One region of the Sphingomonas melonis DAPP-PG 224 genome, then DNA from elsewhere that is predicted to be linked to it. Evidence: predicted binding sites of a transcription regulator. Region 1 holds the regulator's gene; the other holds the start of a gene.

Region 1 (7,485 bases):
CATCGCCGCGGTGACGCGCCCACGCGGCTTCCGCGCCGCGCTCGACGCAAAGTCGGGCCATGCGCTCATTGCCGAAATCAAAAAGGCCAGCCCGTCCAAGGGGCTGATCCGTGCCGATTTCGATCCGCCCGCCCATGCGCGCGCCTATCAGGCGGGTGGCGCGGCCTGCCTGTCGGTGCTCACCGACGAACAGTGGTTCCAGGGCAGCGACGACTATCTGATCGCCGCGCGCGCCGCCTGCGACCTGCCGGTGATCCGCAAGGATTTCATGGTCGATCCCTGGCAGGCAACCGAAAGCCGCTCGATCGGCGCCGACGCCATCCTCATCATCGTTGCCGCGCTGGACGACAATCAGATGGCGGAAATCGAGGCCTCGGCGCTCGATTGCGGCATGGACGTGCTGGTCGAGGTGCATGACGAATCCGAACTGGACCGCGCGCTCCGCCTCAAGTCGCGGCTGATCGGCGTCAACAACCGCAATCTGCACGACTTCTCCGTCGACTTCGCCCGCACCTACGAGCTGGTCGGCAAGGCGCCAAAGGGCTGCACCTTCGTTGCGGAAAGCGGCCTCGAAACCCGCGCCGACCTCGACGCGATGGCGGCGCATGGCGTGCGCTGCTTCCTCATCGGCGAGGCGCTAATGCGCGCCGACGACGTCGAGGCCGCGACGCGGGCCTTGGTCGGGTGAGCCACCTCACCCATCTCGACGTCGACGGTGCCGCGCATATGGTCGATGTCGGCGATAAAGCCGTGACGCAGCGTCGCGCAGTCGCCTCCGGCCGCATCGCCATCGCCCCCGACGCCCTCTCTGCGATCCGCGACGGCGCCGCGAAGAAGGGCGACGTGCTCGCCGTTGCCCGCGTCGCCGGGATCATGGCGGCGAAGAAAACCGCGGACCTCATCCCGCTCTGCCACCCCTTGCCCCTCACCCGCGTCACGCTCGACCTGACGCTGGACGATGCCGGCATCACCGCGACCGCGCTGACCGCCACCGACGGCAAGACCGGCGTCGAGATGGAGGCACTGACCGCCGTGTCGGTCGCCTTGCTCACCATCTACGACATGGCGAAGGCGATGGATCGCGCGATGACGATCTCGGACATCCGCCTGCTCGAAAAGGCCGGCGGCGCGTCGGGCGACTGGCGCGCCTGACGCCATGGCGCTGCTCCCGATCGACGAAGCCCAGGCGCGGCTGTTCGCGCACGCCCCGCCGGTCGGGACCGAAACCGTGCCTCTGGCCGCCGCCGCCGGCCGCTGGGCGGCAGACGACATCGCCGCCCGCCGCACCCAGCCCGCCACCGATTTGTCGGCGATGGATGGCTATGCGATCCGCTTCGCCGATCTGCCCGGGCCCTGGACGCTGATCGGCGAAAGCGCCGCCGGCCGCCCCTTTGCCGGCACCGTCGGTCCTGGCGAGACCGCGCGCATCTTCACCGGCGCGGCCCTGCCCGCCGGCGCCGACACGGTGATGGTGCAGGAAGAGGTCGCCGCCTCCGGCACCACGATCCGCCTCACTGGCGAAGGCCCAGCAACGCTCGGCCGCAACACCCGCCGCCGCGGCCTCGACTTTCACGCTGGGGATCGCCTGATCGCGCGTGGCGAGCGGCTGACGCCCGCGCGCATCGCCGTCGCCGCGACCGGCGGCATCGGCACGATCGCGGTCCACCGCCGAGTGCGCGTCGCCATCTGTGCGACGGGCGACGAACTGGTCGATCCGGGCGCTGGCGGCGACCCGAGCGCGCTGCCCGAATCGAACCGCGCGATGCTGGCCGCGATGCTCGCCGACCTGCCGATCGAGCTGATCGACCTCGGCATCCTGCCCGATGATCTCGATCGCCTGCGCGATGCGTTCGCGCGCGTCGACGCCGATCTGCTCGTCACCACCGGCGGCGCGTCGGTCGGCGACCATGACCTCGTGCGGCCAGCGCTGGAGGCGGCGGGCGGCGTCATCGATTTCTGGCGGATCGCACTGCGACCGGGCAAGCCGATGATGGCGGGACGGCGCGGCGCGATGCAGGTGCTGGGCCTGCCGGGCAACCCGGTATCCGCCTTCGTCACCGCCCTACTCTTCGTCAAACCGTTGATCGCGCACCTGTCCGGCGCCGCAGACCCGCTGCTGCGCAGCACGATGGCGATCCTGGGCGAAGACTTGCCCGCCAACGGCCCGCGCACCGATTATCTGCGCGCGGAGCTGCGCGACGGCCGCGCCTATGCCTCGACCATTCAGGACAGCTCGATGCTGCTGACGCTGGCGCGTTCGCATTGCCTGATCGTGCGGCCGGTCGATGCCCCCGCCGCGCGCGCGGGCGACTCGGTGGAAATCCTCGTCATCGCTTGACGCCCCACGAATTGTTCCCTAGAAGTTCCGCGTCTGTTCTGACGGGGAAGGACCGCTTATGCTCACGCGCAAGCAGCACGAGCTTGTATGCTTCATCAACGACCGGCTCGAGGAGACGGGCATCTCGCCGTCGTTCGAGGAGATGAAGGACGCGCTCGACCTCAAGTCCAAGTCCGGCGTCCACCGCCTGATCAGCGCGCTCGAGGAACGCAACTTCATCCGCCGCCTGCCCAACCGTGCGCGCGCGCTGGAAGTGCTGCGCATGCCGGAACGCTCCGAACGCAAGGCGCCCGAAACGCCCGCTCCCGCGGCGCCGCCGAGCGCGCCGGCCACGGACAACGTGCGTCCCGCGCCCTCGCCCGCGAACGACGTCGTCGAAATCCCGCTGCACGGCCGGATCGCCGCGGGCGTGCCGATCGAGGCGTTCGAAGGCAGTTCGATGCTCGCCGTCCCCGCGGCGTTGCTCGGCACCGGGGAACATTATGCGCTGGAAGTCTCCGGCGACTCGATGGTCGAGGCTGGTATTCTCGATGGCGACTATGCGCTGATCCGCCGCACCGACATCGCCCGCGATGGCGAGATCGTCGTTGCGTTGATCGAGGACAGCGAGGCGACGCTCAAATATTTCCGTCGCGAAGGCGCGATGATCCGCCTCGATCCCGCCAACCGCGCCTACGAACCGCAGCGCTATGTCCCCTCGCACGTCCGCGTGCAGGGCAAATTGTCGGGTATCCTCCGCCGCTACGACTGACGGGATTCCGCCGTGGTGGCGCGCCGCAACATATGGTCGTCCGTGAGACTTTTGTGACTTTCCAAACGGCGGCTTTAGCCCCCCGTCGAGGGCCGGGCATCCCGGCTTCCCGCTGATTGCGCGAATGAAAATGTCTAGATATCAAATGTCTAGACAGGGGCGCCATGGCGAGCCTAACGAAGCAATGACGGATCGACCCTATGTCATCCCGCTACAGGAGGCAGCGTCCCGTCGCCATGGCCCAGCGCGCCGGTGGGGGTCATCGCGACGGCACGGCCGCCGGGATATCGTCCGGCCGAGGCGGGGCGACCTTGGCTCCCACCAGCCACGGATGCCGATCCCCTGGCTGCATCACCGTCCGCACACGTCCGCTCGCCAGGGTCAGCATGACGCCGCCGGTGCGCCGCAGCACGGGCGCGTCTAGCCGCAGCCAGCGCGGCCGGCACGCCCGCGGCAGCCGCCGGTCGCTCACCACGACGTCCGCTCTCCCACAGGCCGCGACCACATCCCGCCATGCCAGTTGGTAGCCGCTGCGGGTCGCCAGGACGCGGAACGACTGCCCTCCCCCGTCCCGCAGGACCGCCACGCACGCATCGCGGCTGCACCGCGCCTCCGGCAGATCGTCGAGCAGCCACGGCTCGCCATCGGTCCCGCCGTTTTCGGCAAGCATCACCCGCGTATAGTCCCCGGCGCGATCGCGCAGCAGCGCCAGCCGTCCGCCCACCCGGATCGCCATATGCCGCCCATCGCCCGTCACCAGCAGATCGGGTGGCGGGGTCAGCGCCGCCCAGACGGCACCGGCGACGATCGGCAGCGCGCCGACCCAGCGCAGCCGCGTGCTCCACAGCGTCAGCCACAGCCCACCCGCGACCATCGCCAGAAACGCCCCCAGCGGCATCGACGGCACCGCCAGCGACGCGCCCGGCGCATCCGCCACCACATGCGCCAGCCACAGCAGCCCGCGCAGCGCCCCATCGGTCAGCCACCACACGGGCCCGCCCAGCCCGACCGTGTCCAGCACCAACGCCCCCGCCTCCAGCGGCATGACGACGAACGTCGTCAGCGGAATAGCGACCATGTTGGCGGCAGCCCCATACAGACCCGCCTTGTGAAAGTGATAGACCGCGATCGGCATCAGCGCAGCCTCCACCACCACGCCCGTCAGCAGCAGCGACCCGAGCCCGCGTAGCAGACGGCGTGCACGCGCTTCCTCCCGCGGCTCGAACCACCCGCGCACCCGCGGATGCTCATGCAGCGCGACGATCGCGACGATCGCAGCGAACGACAGCTGGAAGCTCGGCCCCACCAGCGCTTCCGGCCGCACCGCCAGCACCACCATCGCACCGGCCGCGACCAGCCGCAGCGTCATCGCCTCCCGCCCCATCGCCAGCGCCGCCAGCACCAGCAGCGCGGCGACGCACGATCGGATCGTGGGAACCTGGGATCCGGTGAGCAACGTATAGCCGATGGCGGCCAACGCCCCCATCCCCGCCGCGACCAGCGGCAATCGAACGCGAATGGCAAGCCATGGCCACAGCGCGAGCAGCCGCAACGTCACGAACATCGTCGCCGCCACCGCCGCAGTGATGTGCAGCCCGCTGACCGACAGCAGGTGCGCCAGGCCCGCCCGCCGCATCGCCTCCGCATCGCGCTCGCTGATCGCTCCCTCGTCTCCGGTCGCCAGCGCCGCCGCGATGCCGCCCCGGCTCCCCTCCAGCCGATCGGTGATATGCGCGGTCAGGCGTCGCCGAAGGCTGCCCTCCGGCATGCCGGGCGACACCAGCTCCACCGGCGCGAACCCCCGACCGGTCGCGCCGATCCCGGCGAACCACGCGGCCCGCGCAAAGTCATATGCGCCCGGCACCGACGCCGCCGCCGGCGGCATCAGCCGCGCGCGCAGCCGGACTCGCGCCGCCTCGCCCAGCCCCTTTGGCACATCGTCGGTCGACAGGTTGACCCGCACCCGCGGTGGCAATCCCAGCCCCGGATCGCTCTCGATCGTCAGCCGCACCAGGTCGCGCGCGACGAGCGCCTCCATCCCGATCACCCGCCCGGTCACCACGGCGACGACCGGCCGCGCCAGCACCGGTGCCGCGACCTGCTCGGCGCGCCACCACGCGGTCGCCACGCCTGCCGCCATCAGGATACCGCCGACAGCGACGCTATGCGCCGCCCGCCCGCCCCGCCCGATCGCCGCCGCAGCGCAGGCGATGGCCAGTGCCGCCAGCATCGCTGCGATCCACTGGTTGGGGTCAGGCATCAGGAACCAGCCGCCAGCGCCCGCCCCGAACGCCACCGGCACCCATAAAGCAATCCGATCGCGTTCCGCGTGCAGCCACGCTTCCACACGATCGCGCAACCGATGCCACCCCTGGGGCATTTGAAGGCGCACGGAGCGCGTGCTAGAGGCCGCGGCGGCTGAACTGGCCATCAGGTTTCAAACTTTGGGAGCAAGCGCGGTTGGGCGCAACAGTTGAAAATCGTTCGGGCGACGGCGCGGGAATAGTCACGCGATTCGCCCCCTCGCCCACCGGCTATCTGCACCTCGGCGGCGCGCGCACCGCGCTGTTCAATTGGCTGTACGCGCGTCACCATGGCGGCACGTTCCTGCTGCGGATCGAGGATACCGATCGTGCCCGCTCGACGCAGCCGGCGATCGACGCGATCCTCGCCGGACTGCAATGGCTGGGCATCGACTGGGACGGCGATGCCGTCTTCCAGTTCGCGCGCGCCGATCGCCATGCCGAAGTGGCGCATCAGATGGTGGCGAACGGCCATGCCTATCGCTGCTACATGACGCAGGAGGAGATCGCCGCGCAACGCGAAGCGGCGCAGGCGGCGAAGCAGCCGTTGCGCATCCGCTCGCCCTGGCGCGATGCCGATCCCTCGACCGCGCCGGACGGCCAGCCCTTCGTCGTGCGCCTGAAGGCGCCGCATGACGGCGCGACGACGATCGACGACCAGGTGCAGGGGTCGGTGACGGTCCAGAACAGCGAGCTTGACGACCTGATCCTCCTGCGCTCGGACGGCACGCCGACCTATATGCTCGCGGTGGTGGTCGACGATCACGACATGGGCGTGACGCATGTGATCCGCGGCGACGATCACCTCAACAACGCCTTCCGCCAGCTACCGATCTACAAGGCGAATGGCTGGCCGGAGCCGGTCTATGCGCATATCCCGCTGATCCACGGCACCGACGGCGCCAAGCTGTCGAAGCGCCACGGCGCGGTGGGGATCGAGGCGTATCGCGACGAGCTCGGCATCCTGCCCGAAGCCTTCGACAATTACCTGCTCCGCCTCGGCTGGGGCCATGGCGACGATGAGATCATCAGCCGCGAACAGGCGACCGAATGGTTCGACCTCGACGCGGTCGGCAAGAGCCCGTCGCGCTTCGATCTGAAGAAGCTCGAAAACCTCAACGGCCATTACATCCGTGCTGCCGACGATGCGCGGCTGGCGGGATTGGTCGCTGAGATCGGCGGCTATACCGACGTCGATCTGCTCACGCGCGCGATGCCGGTGCTGAAGGCGCGCGCCGCCAATCTCAACGAACTGAGCGACGGCGCCGCTTTCCTGTTTGCGGTCCGGCCGCTCGCGATGGATCAGGCAGCTTCGGACCTGCTGACCGCCGATGCCCGTGCGCTCCTCGCTGCGCTGCACGCCGCGCTTGACGCGGTGCAGCAGTGGGATCAGGAGACAATCGAAGCAGCGGTACGGCAGGTGGCGGACAGCACGGGCGCAAAGCTCGGACAGGTCGCCCAGCCGCTCCGCGCCGCTCTCACCGGGCGCAAGACCTCGCCCGGCATTTTCGACGTGCTCGCGTTGCTCGGCAAAGAGGAAAGCCTCGGCCGCATCGCGGACCAGATGCAAGTCTGATAGGAAGGACAACCAGATGACCGAAGCCGCAAAGGTATCCGTGAACGGCAAGGATTTCGACTACCCGGTCATGTCCGGCACTGTCGGACCCGACGTCGTCGACATCCGCAAGTTCTACGCGCAGACCGGGGACTTCACCTATGATCCGGGGTTCACCTCGACGGCGTCGTGCCAGTCGAAGCTGACCTATATCGACGGCGACGAAGGCGTTCTGCTGCATCGCGGCTATCCGATCGGCGAACTCGCCGAACAGTCGAGCTTCATGGAAGTCGCCTATCTGCTGCTGAACGGCGAGCTGCCCTCGGCGGATGAGCTGACGGGCTTCACCAACACGATCACGCGCCACACCATGGTGCATGAACAGCTGGCCGCGTTCTTCCGTGGCTTCCGCCGCGATGCGCACCCGATGGCGATCATGTGCGGCGTCGTCGGCGCGCTGTCGGCCTTCTACCACGACTCGACCGACATCCACGATCCGGTGCAGCGCACCATCGCCTCGCACCGCCTGATCGCCAAG
Region 2 (7,485 bases), 340 kb from region 1:
GGCGGCAGTCGATCGTCCGCCCGCGCAGGTCGAGCACGCCGTCCTGATATTGGCCCAGGCCGTAATAATGCGTGTCGGGCGTGTCGCCGAAGGTCGCGCCGACGCGGAACGTATGCTCGCCCGTCACGTCGTGCGGCGCCATCTCCCACCCGGTCATCGCGGTCAGCGGCGTGCCGTCGGCACGGTCGAAGCGGATCGACACGGGCGGGAGGGACGGGGCGAAATAGCGCTCCATCTGGCTCGGCGGCTTGGGCCAGGGTTGCGCCGCCACGGTGACGCGCAGGTTGCCCGAGGCGAAGACGTCGCCGCCGTCGCTGCCCTGCTGTCGGGTCCAGCCCGCGGCATCGCTCTTGCCGGAAATGCCATAGCCGGGTTGGCCTTCCGCTTGGCCCCGATCCGTCGCGATCGTCACGCGCACGATCCCCGGTCCGTAGGGCTCCACCGACACCAGCGCCCCATGGCGCTCGACGGTCGCCAGCCGCTGTGCATAGGCGGGCGCGCTGACCGCCAGCAGCGCGGCGATCAGGGCGAGGCGCGTCATCGGCCCGCTCCCCGTTCACCCAGCGCCCGGCGAATCGCCGCCTCGGCCACCGGCCGCATCGCCGCATAGCCCGCCGCCGTCGGATGCACGCCGTCGCTCGCCAGCCCCGGCTTCATCGCGCCTTGCCCGTCGTCCAACATGGGATGATAATCGACATAGGTGAACCCTTCGCGCTGGGCATATTCCCGGATCCACGCATTCAGCGCCGCGATCTGCGGCACCGGCTGCTTGTCCTTCGCCCAGGGGAAGGCGCCGGCCGGGGGCACGGAGGCGAGGATCACCCGGATGCCATGCGCGCGGGCCAGTTCCGCCATGCTCGCGATATGCCCTTCCACCGTCTCGATCGTCGCTGCACCGGTGTTGCCGGCGATGTCGTTGGAGCCGATCATGATGTGGACGGCCTGCGGGTGCAGGTCGATCACGTCCTGCCGGAATCGCAAGAGCAGCTGCGGCGACGTTTGGCCGCCGATCCCGCGATCGATCACGCCGTTGCTGAAGAAGGCTGGATCGAAATTGATCCAATTGTCCGTGATCGAATCCCCGGCGAACACGACCCGCGGCCGTTCCGTCAGCGCGGCATTGGCGGCGCGATAGCGGCATAGCTGCCCGAAATCGCGGGTCAGAGTGTGCAGTTGCTGCTCGGTCCAGCTGACCTTGGGATGGGCTGGGCAGGGATCTGCGACGATCCCGGTCGGGTCGCTTGCAAAGGGATCGCCGGCGACGCTGACCTGTGCCGCGGAGGGCACCGCGCCCGACACCAGCACCGCGGCGCCCATGACACCCAGCCAACCACTGCCCACGACATTCTCCCCTGCCTCTTGTGAGCGCTATCGTAGCCGCCCGGTTGCGCGAGTCCAACCTGTCAGCCGGTCGGATTGAAAAAGGGGCTGTCCTACACGCTTCGTTCGATCTATGTTCCCGGCATAGGTCAAGGGATCGTCACGGAAAAACACCCTCTTCGGCGTGACTTTTGTGACCTTTCGAAGGGACGTTCGTGGACCAGTTGCTTGTCGTTGCCATTCTCGCGCTTGCCGCCGGCCTGCTGATCGGTTGGCTGCTGGCGGCCCGTCGCAGCGGCCGACTCGCCGCCGATCTGGCGGTCGCGCAGAGCAAGGTCGCCGACGCTGAGCTCGTCGCCCGGACGCGTGACGCGGTGGAGCGCGAACGCAACGACGCGATGCGCGAACTCGCCGGCCTGCGCGCGCAGGTTGATGATCGCATCGCCACCGCCGACGCGCTGCGCACCGAACTCCTCGCCGTCCGCAGCGACCGCGACGCGGCACGCGCCGACCTTGCCGCCGCCGGCGCGCAGGTCGAGGCCGCGGAGGTCCGGCTTATCGACCTGCGCGCCCAGATCGATCAGAGCCTCGCCGCTGCCGACCTGCTCCGCCGCGAACTGGCGACGATCCGCGCCGATCGCGATGCCGCCCGCGCCGATCTCGCCGCGATGCAGGCACAGAGCGAGGCCTTCGAAGCCCGCCTCGCCGACATGCGCGAAGCGAAGGAGCTGATGGCGACGCAGTTCAACGATCTCGCCAACAAGGCGCTGACCGACGCGCAAAAGGCGTTTCTCGATCGCGCCGAGGCACGCTTCCGCCAGTCCGAAGAGCTTGCCGGCAGCAACCTCAAGTCACTGCTCCAGCCAGTCAACGATCGCCTGGCGCGTTACGAAGAGGGCGTCGCCAAGGTCGAGGCCGAGCGCCGCGACGCCTTCGGCGACCTCAAGGGGCAGATCGAACAGATGCGCCTCGGCCAGGAACGCGTCTCGGGCGAGGCCGCCAAGCTTGTTAACGCGCTCCGCAACGCGCCCAAGGCCCGCGGTCGCTGGGGCGAACAGCAGCTGCGCAACGTCCTCGAAACCTGCGGACTTGCCGAGCATACCGATTTCGCGATGGAGGTCAGCGTCGCGGACGGGGAAGGGGGCCGCCTGCGCCCCGACGCGATCGTCCGCGTCCCCGGCGGCAAGTCGCTCATCATCGACGCCAAGGTGTCGCTCAATGCCTATCAGGACGCGTTCGGCGCGGTCGACGAGAACGAGCGCCATATCGGCCTCACCGCCCATGCCGCCTCGATGCGCGCGCATATCAATGGCCTCAGCGCCAAGGCCTATTGGTCGCAGTTCGACGATACGCCCGAATATGTCGTGATGTTCGTTCCCGGCGAACACTTCCTCTCCGCCGCGCTGGAGCATGACGCCGGCCTGTGGGACTATGCCTTCGACAAGAAGGTTCTGCTCGCCACCCCCACCAACCTCATCGCCATCGCCCGCACCGTCGCGGCGGTGTGGCGTCAGGAGAAGCTTGCCAGCGAAGCCCGTGCGATCGGCGCGCTGGGCAAGGAACTGTACGACCGTCTCGCCAAGGCCGGCGAGGATCTGCGCAAGGTCGGCAGCGGCCTCACCACTGCGGTCAACAATTACAACAGCTTCGTGTCGAGCTTTGAGAGCCGTGCTCTGGTGTCCGCACGCAAGTTCCGCGACCTCAACATCGAACCCGGGGCACGCGAGATCGGCGTTGCGGAACCGGTCGAGGCCTTGGCGCGCTACGGCGATGACGTACTGCGCCTTCCCGACGCAGCCGAATGAGGACCCCGCGATGAAGGGCATGCACCCCGGCGATATCGTGATGGATCAGGACGGCCGCATTGCCGGGATGGTCGCCGGCGATGTCGTCATCCGTCCCGGCTGCGACGTCCGCATCAGCGGCATGGTCGCGGGCGACGTCTATGTCGAAGAGGGGGCCCGCGCCCGGATCAGTGGCATGGTATCCGGCCGTGTCTTCAACGACGGTGGCGCGGTGCGCATCAGCGGCATGATCGGCGGGTAGATCGCTTGCTGTACCCTGCGGCCTTGCTGTTGGCTGCATGGGTACGGCAATCGAAACGATCAGCCGCGACCGTTTTGGCTAAGGTGTTCATGTTGCAAGAACGGGCAGTCACCGGCTCTGCTGAGCCAGCACCTCATAGGCCATCACCGCCGTCGCCACCGCAGCGTTCAGGCTGTCCGCCTTGCCCAGCATCGGAATCTTGACCAGCAGGTCGCACGCCGCGGCATAGTCCGTCGGCATCCCCTGCGCCTCATTGCCCGTCAGCAGGAACGTCGGCGCGGCATAGGTCGCCCCGCGATAGTCGTGGGTGGTGTCGAGGCTCAGTCCCACCAGTTGTCCCGGCCCATGCCGAAGCCACCCGAGGAACTCCTCCCAACCGCTCCGAACCACGGGCACGGTGAACAGCGCCCCCATGCTCGCGCGAACGGCCTCGACCGAGAAGGGATCGACGCACTCGCCGATCAGGATCAGCCCGCCGGCCCCCACCGCATCGGCGGTGCGCAGGATGGTGCCCAGATTGCCCGGATCGCGCAGCCGCTCGGCAACTAGCCAGATGCCGGCACTGTTGCGGTCGAGGTCGGCAAGCGTGCGATCGAACTCGTCGAACACCCCGACGACGGCCTGCGGGTTATCCTTGCCCGACAGTTTGGACAGAATGTCGGGCGTCGTCTGGATCGATTCGCCGCCCGCCATCTCGACGTCGATCGACAGCGCATGGACCAACGGATGGTCGGCATTGGCTGCCGCATAGAACAGGATGCGGGGCAGGCGGCCCGTCTCGCGCGCTTCGGTCAGGATGCGCAGGCCCTCGGCCATGAACTGCCGAGCGCCGCGACGATGCTTCTTGTCGCGCAGCTCGCGGGCATATTTGACCAGCGGGTTGGAAAAGGCGGTAATCTCTCGGGGCATGGCGTGTCGGGCCTTCGCGCCAGCCGGAGGCTGACGCAAGGCAAAAGCGACACGCCCGGCCGGCGCGGCCGACAGCCGCGTCCGACGACGCGGCTTAGCCGCGGCGCTGCCCTAGACGGAACGCCACCCGAAATGCGGCGGGCCGCCCCGCTCAGTCTTCGCCGAACTTCGCCTCGACCAGTTCGCACAAGGCGCTCACCGCCGCCTCGGCCCCGTCGCCCGCTGCACTGATCGTGATCGAATCGCCCTTGGCGGCGCCGAGCATCATCAGCCCCATGATCGACGTGCCCGTGACGGCGCCATCGTCCTTGCGCACCTGCACCTCGACCGGCTGGCTGGAGGCGAGGGTCACGAACTTGGCGCTCGCCCGCGCGTGCAGGCCGCGCTTGTTGGTGATCAGGACGGTGCGCTCGATCCCGGCGCTCATGCCGCCGCCTCGCCCAGCACCTCGGATGCGACCGAGATATATTTGCGTCCCGCCTCGCGCGCCGCAGCGACCGCCTCGACCACCTTCATCGACTTGCGCGCCGATCCCAGCCGGATCAGCATGGGCAGGTTCATCCCCGCAATCACCTCCACATGCCCGCGCGTCATCAGCGAGATGGCGAGGTTGGAGGGCGTTCCGCCGAACAGGTCGGTCAGCACGATGACGCCGCGCCCCGTATCGACCGCCGCGATCGCCGCGGCGATATCCGCGCGGCGCTCTTCCATGTCGTCGTCGGGACCGATCGAGATGGTGGCGATCCGCTCCTGCGGCCCCACGACATGCACCATGGCGGTCACGAACTCTTCGGCGAGCCGTCCGTGCGTCACCAGAACCAGGCCAATCATATCGGTTACGTTACTCATTTGCTGGCCGGCGGCCCCTCGAGCGAGTCCTGCGGTGCGGCCCCCAGGTCGCGATGCGTGATGGTGGGCGAAAAACCCGCGTCGCGCAACCGTCGAGCGAGATGTTCCGCGACATGGACCGAGCGATGCCGCCCGCCGGTGCAGCCGATCGCGACGCTGACATAGGCTTTCCCCTCAGCGCGATAGCGCGGAATCAGCAGTTCGAGCAGGCTGCCGATCTGCGCCATCGCGGCGGGATAGGCGGGGTCTGCCGCAACATAAGCGGAAACGTCGGCGTCCAGCCCAGTGCCCGGGCGCAGCACGGGGTCCCAGTGCGGGTTGCGCAGGAACCGCATGTCGAAGACCAGATCGGCATTGCGCGGGATGCCGCGGGCGAAACCGAACGACTGGATCGACAGCACCGGCGCGTCGCTGCCCGACACCGCGAAGGTCGACCGCACCTTTTGCGCGAGCATGTTGGCGCTGAGGTCGGTGGTGTCGATCAGACGATTCGCCCATTCGCGCAGCGGCGCCAGCAACTCGCGCTCGCGGGCGATGCCGTCGCTCGCCGGCCGGTCCGGTGCCAGCGGATGGCGCCGTCGCGTTTCCGAATAGCGGCGCTCGAGCTCGGAGCCCGCGCAATCGAGAAACAGCATGCCGACGTCGAGCCCATGGCCTTCACGCAGCGCGCGGATGCGCTCGATAATCCGTTTCGGGTCGAAGTCGCGCGTCCGCGCACCGATACCCAACGCCAGCGGCTGCGCGCCATCCGCAGCCCCCTGCGCCAGCGGCGCTTCCAACAGACGATCCAGCAGGGCGAGCGGCAGATTGTCGACCACCTCCCATCCCAGGTCTTCCAGCGTCTTCAGCACGGTCGACTTGCCCGCCCCCGACAGGCCGGTGACGAGCAGAATGTCCTTGGTCATCAATACGTCCCTGCAATGCGGGCAAAGAGGAGAGGGCGTGTCACGCGGGCGTCGCGCCGGGTTGGCGGACCGCCCATTCGATCTTCAGCGGGGTCGAGGCGTGATGCGCGTCGAAGGAAAGCTCGCGGACGGCGATCCCTGCGAGCAGGCGCTGTCGCCGCTCGGGCATGCGATCGGGCTCGCCGCCCAGATGCACGACCAGCGCGACCGGCAGGTCATCGACCTGTGGCAGGCTGACGATGCCGAGGCCCCGCACCTCGATCCGGCCACGGATGGTGTCCGGCGCCCGCGCGAGCAGGGCGGTTCCCTGCCGCACCACCAGCGTGCGATCGTCGCTGACCAGCACTGCGCCGCGATCGATCAGGCGCAGCGCCAGATCGGATTTGCCGATGCCGGACACACCCTGGATCAGCACGACATGCCCATCGATCGCGACACTGGTCGCGTGCAGCATTTCCGACGAAAGGATGGTCATGATGCTCAGTCCGCCGCAGATGGCGCGCCCGCGATCGGCAGGCGCACGACGAACCGCGCGCCCGCCAGCCGGTCTTCGCGCGATTCGACGATGATGCTGCCCTGATGCGCCTCGACGATGGTTCGCGCAATGGCGAGGCCCAGGCCGCTATGCTGGCCGAACGCCTCGCTCTCGGGCCGGATCGATTGGAACCGCCGGAAGATCGCCTCACGCGCTTCTTCGGGCACGCCGGGGCCTTCATCCTCGACGCGGATGACGACGTCCTCGTCGCTCCGTGCCGCGGCGATGGCGACGAGGCCACCGTCAGGCGAGAAGGATAACGCGTTCTCGATCAAATTTTCGAACACCCGCTCCAAGCGCGCGCCCTCACCGAGCACGACCAGCGGTTGGCCATCATCGTCGACCCGCAACCGGATGTGCCGCTCCACGACGCGCTCGATGCGCTGGGCGACGAGCGCATGGATCATCGCGGCGACATCGATCGGCTCGAAATGCGCGCGGCTGAGCTGCGCATCGAGACGCGATGCCTCGGAAATGTCGGTAATCAGCCGATCGAGCCGATGCACGTCGTCGCGCACGATGCCGAGCAGGCGGGCCTGCAACTCGGGGTCTTTCACCCGCCCCAGCCCCTCGACCGCCGATCGCAGCGAGGCGAGGGGGTTCTTCATCTCATGCGTCACGTCGGCCGCAAACGCCTCCGTCGCATCGATCCTCGCGCGGAGTGCGAGGCTCATGTCGGACAGGGCGCGAGCGAGGCTGCCGATCTCGTCGCGGCGCGACGGCAGGCGCGGGACCACGACCTCACGCGCACGCCCCAGCCGCACCCGCACCGCCGCCCGCGCCAGCCGTCGCAGCGGCCTGACGATCGTGCGTGCCAGGAACAACGACAGCAGCACCGAGACGAGCGTCACGACGAGGAGCACGATGCTCAGCCGGAACCGCTCGATCCGCACCGTCTGCGTGATGTCGCGCGCGTTGATC

Evidence for each region. The regulator LexA, encoded in region 1, represses DNA repair genes until DNA is damaged. The targets are predictions, from matches to a motif close to GTTCCNCNCTTGTTCT.
Region 2: a site for LexA is predicted at 1,445-1,460, ahead of rmuC (DNA recombination protein RmuC). Genes of this name have one in related genera too.

Annotation. Positions count from the first base shown of each region.
Region 1 covers NZ_KB900605.1:2,190,196-2,197,680, reverse strand. Annotated here, with positions in the region: gene trpC (indole-3-glycerol phosphate synthase TrpC) at 1-688, shown strand, start outside; gene moaC (cyclic pyranopterin monophosphate synthase MoaC) at 685-1,152, shown strand; gene SPHME3_RS0110780 (molybdopterin molybdotransferase MoeA) at 1,157-2,338, shown strand; gene lexA (transcriptional repressor LexA) at 2,397-3,089, shown strand; gene SPHME3_RS0110770 (ComEC/Rec2 family competence protein) at 3,349-5,469, opposite strand; gene gltX (glutamate--tRNA ligase) at 5,550-6,968, shown strand; gene SPHME3_RS0110760 (citrate synthase) at 6,985-7,485, shown strand, end outside.
Region 2 covers NZ_KB900605.1:2,530,128-2,537,612, forward strand. Annotated here, with positions in the region: gene SPHME3_RS0112245 (glycoside hydrolase family 31 protein) at 1-541, opposite strand, end outside; gene SPHME3_RS0112250 (SGNH/GDSL hydrolase family protein) at 538-1,317, opposite strand; gene rmuC (DNA recombination protein RmuC) at 1,536-3,125, shown strand; gene SPHME3_RS0112260 (hypothetical protein) at 3,136-3,366, shown strand; gene SPHME3_RS0112265 (TrmH family RNA methyltransferase) at 3,475-4,275, opposite strand; gene SPHME3_RS0112270 (HPr family phosphocarrier protein) at 4,427-4,702, opposite strand; gene SPHME3_RS0112275 (PTS sugar transporter subunit IIA) at 4,699-5,106, opposite strand; gene rapZ (RNase adapter RapZ) at 5,121-6,029, opposite strand; gene SPHME3_RS0112285 (HPr kinase/phosphorylase) at 6,070-6,504, opposite strand; gene SPHME3_RS0112290 (sensor histidine kinase) at 6,510-7,485, opposite strand, start outside.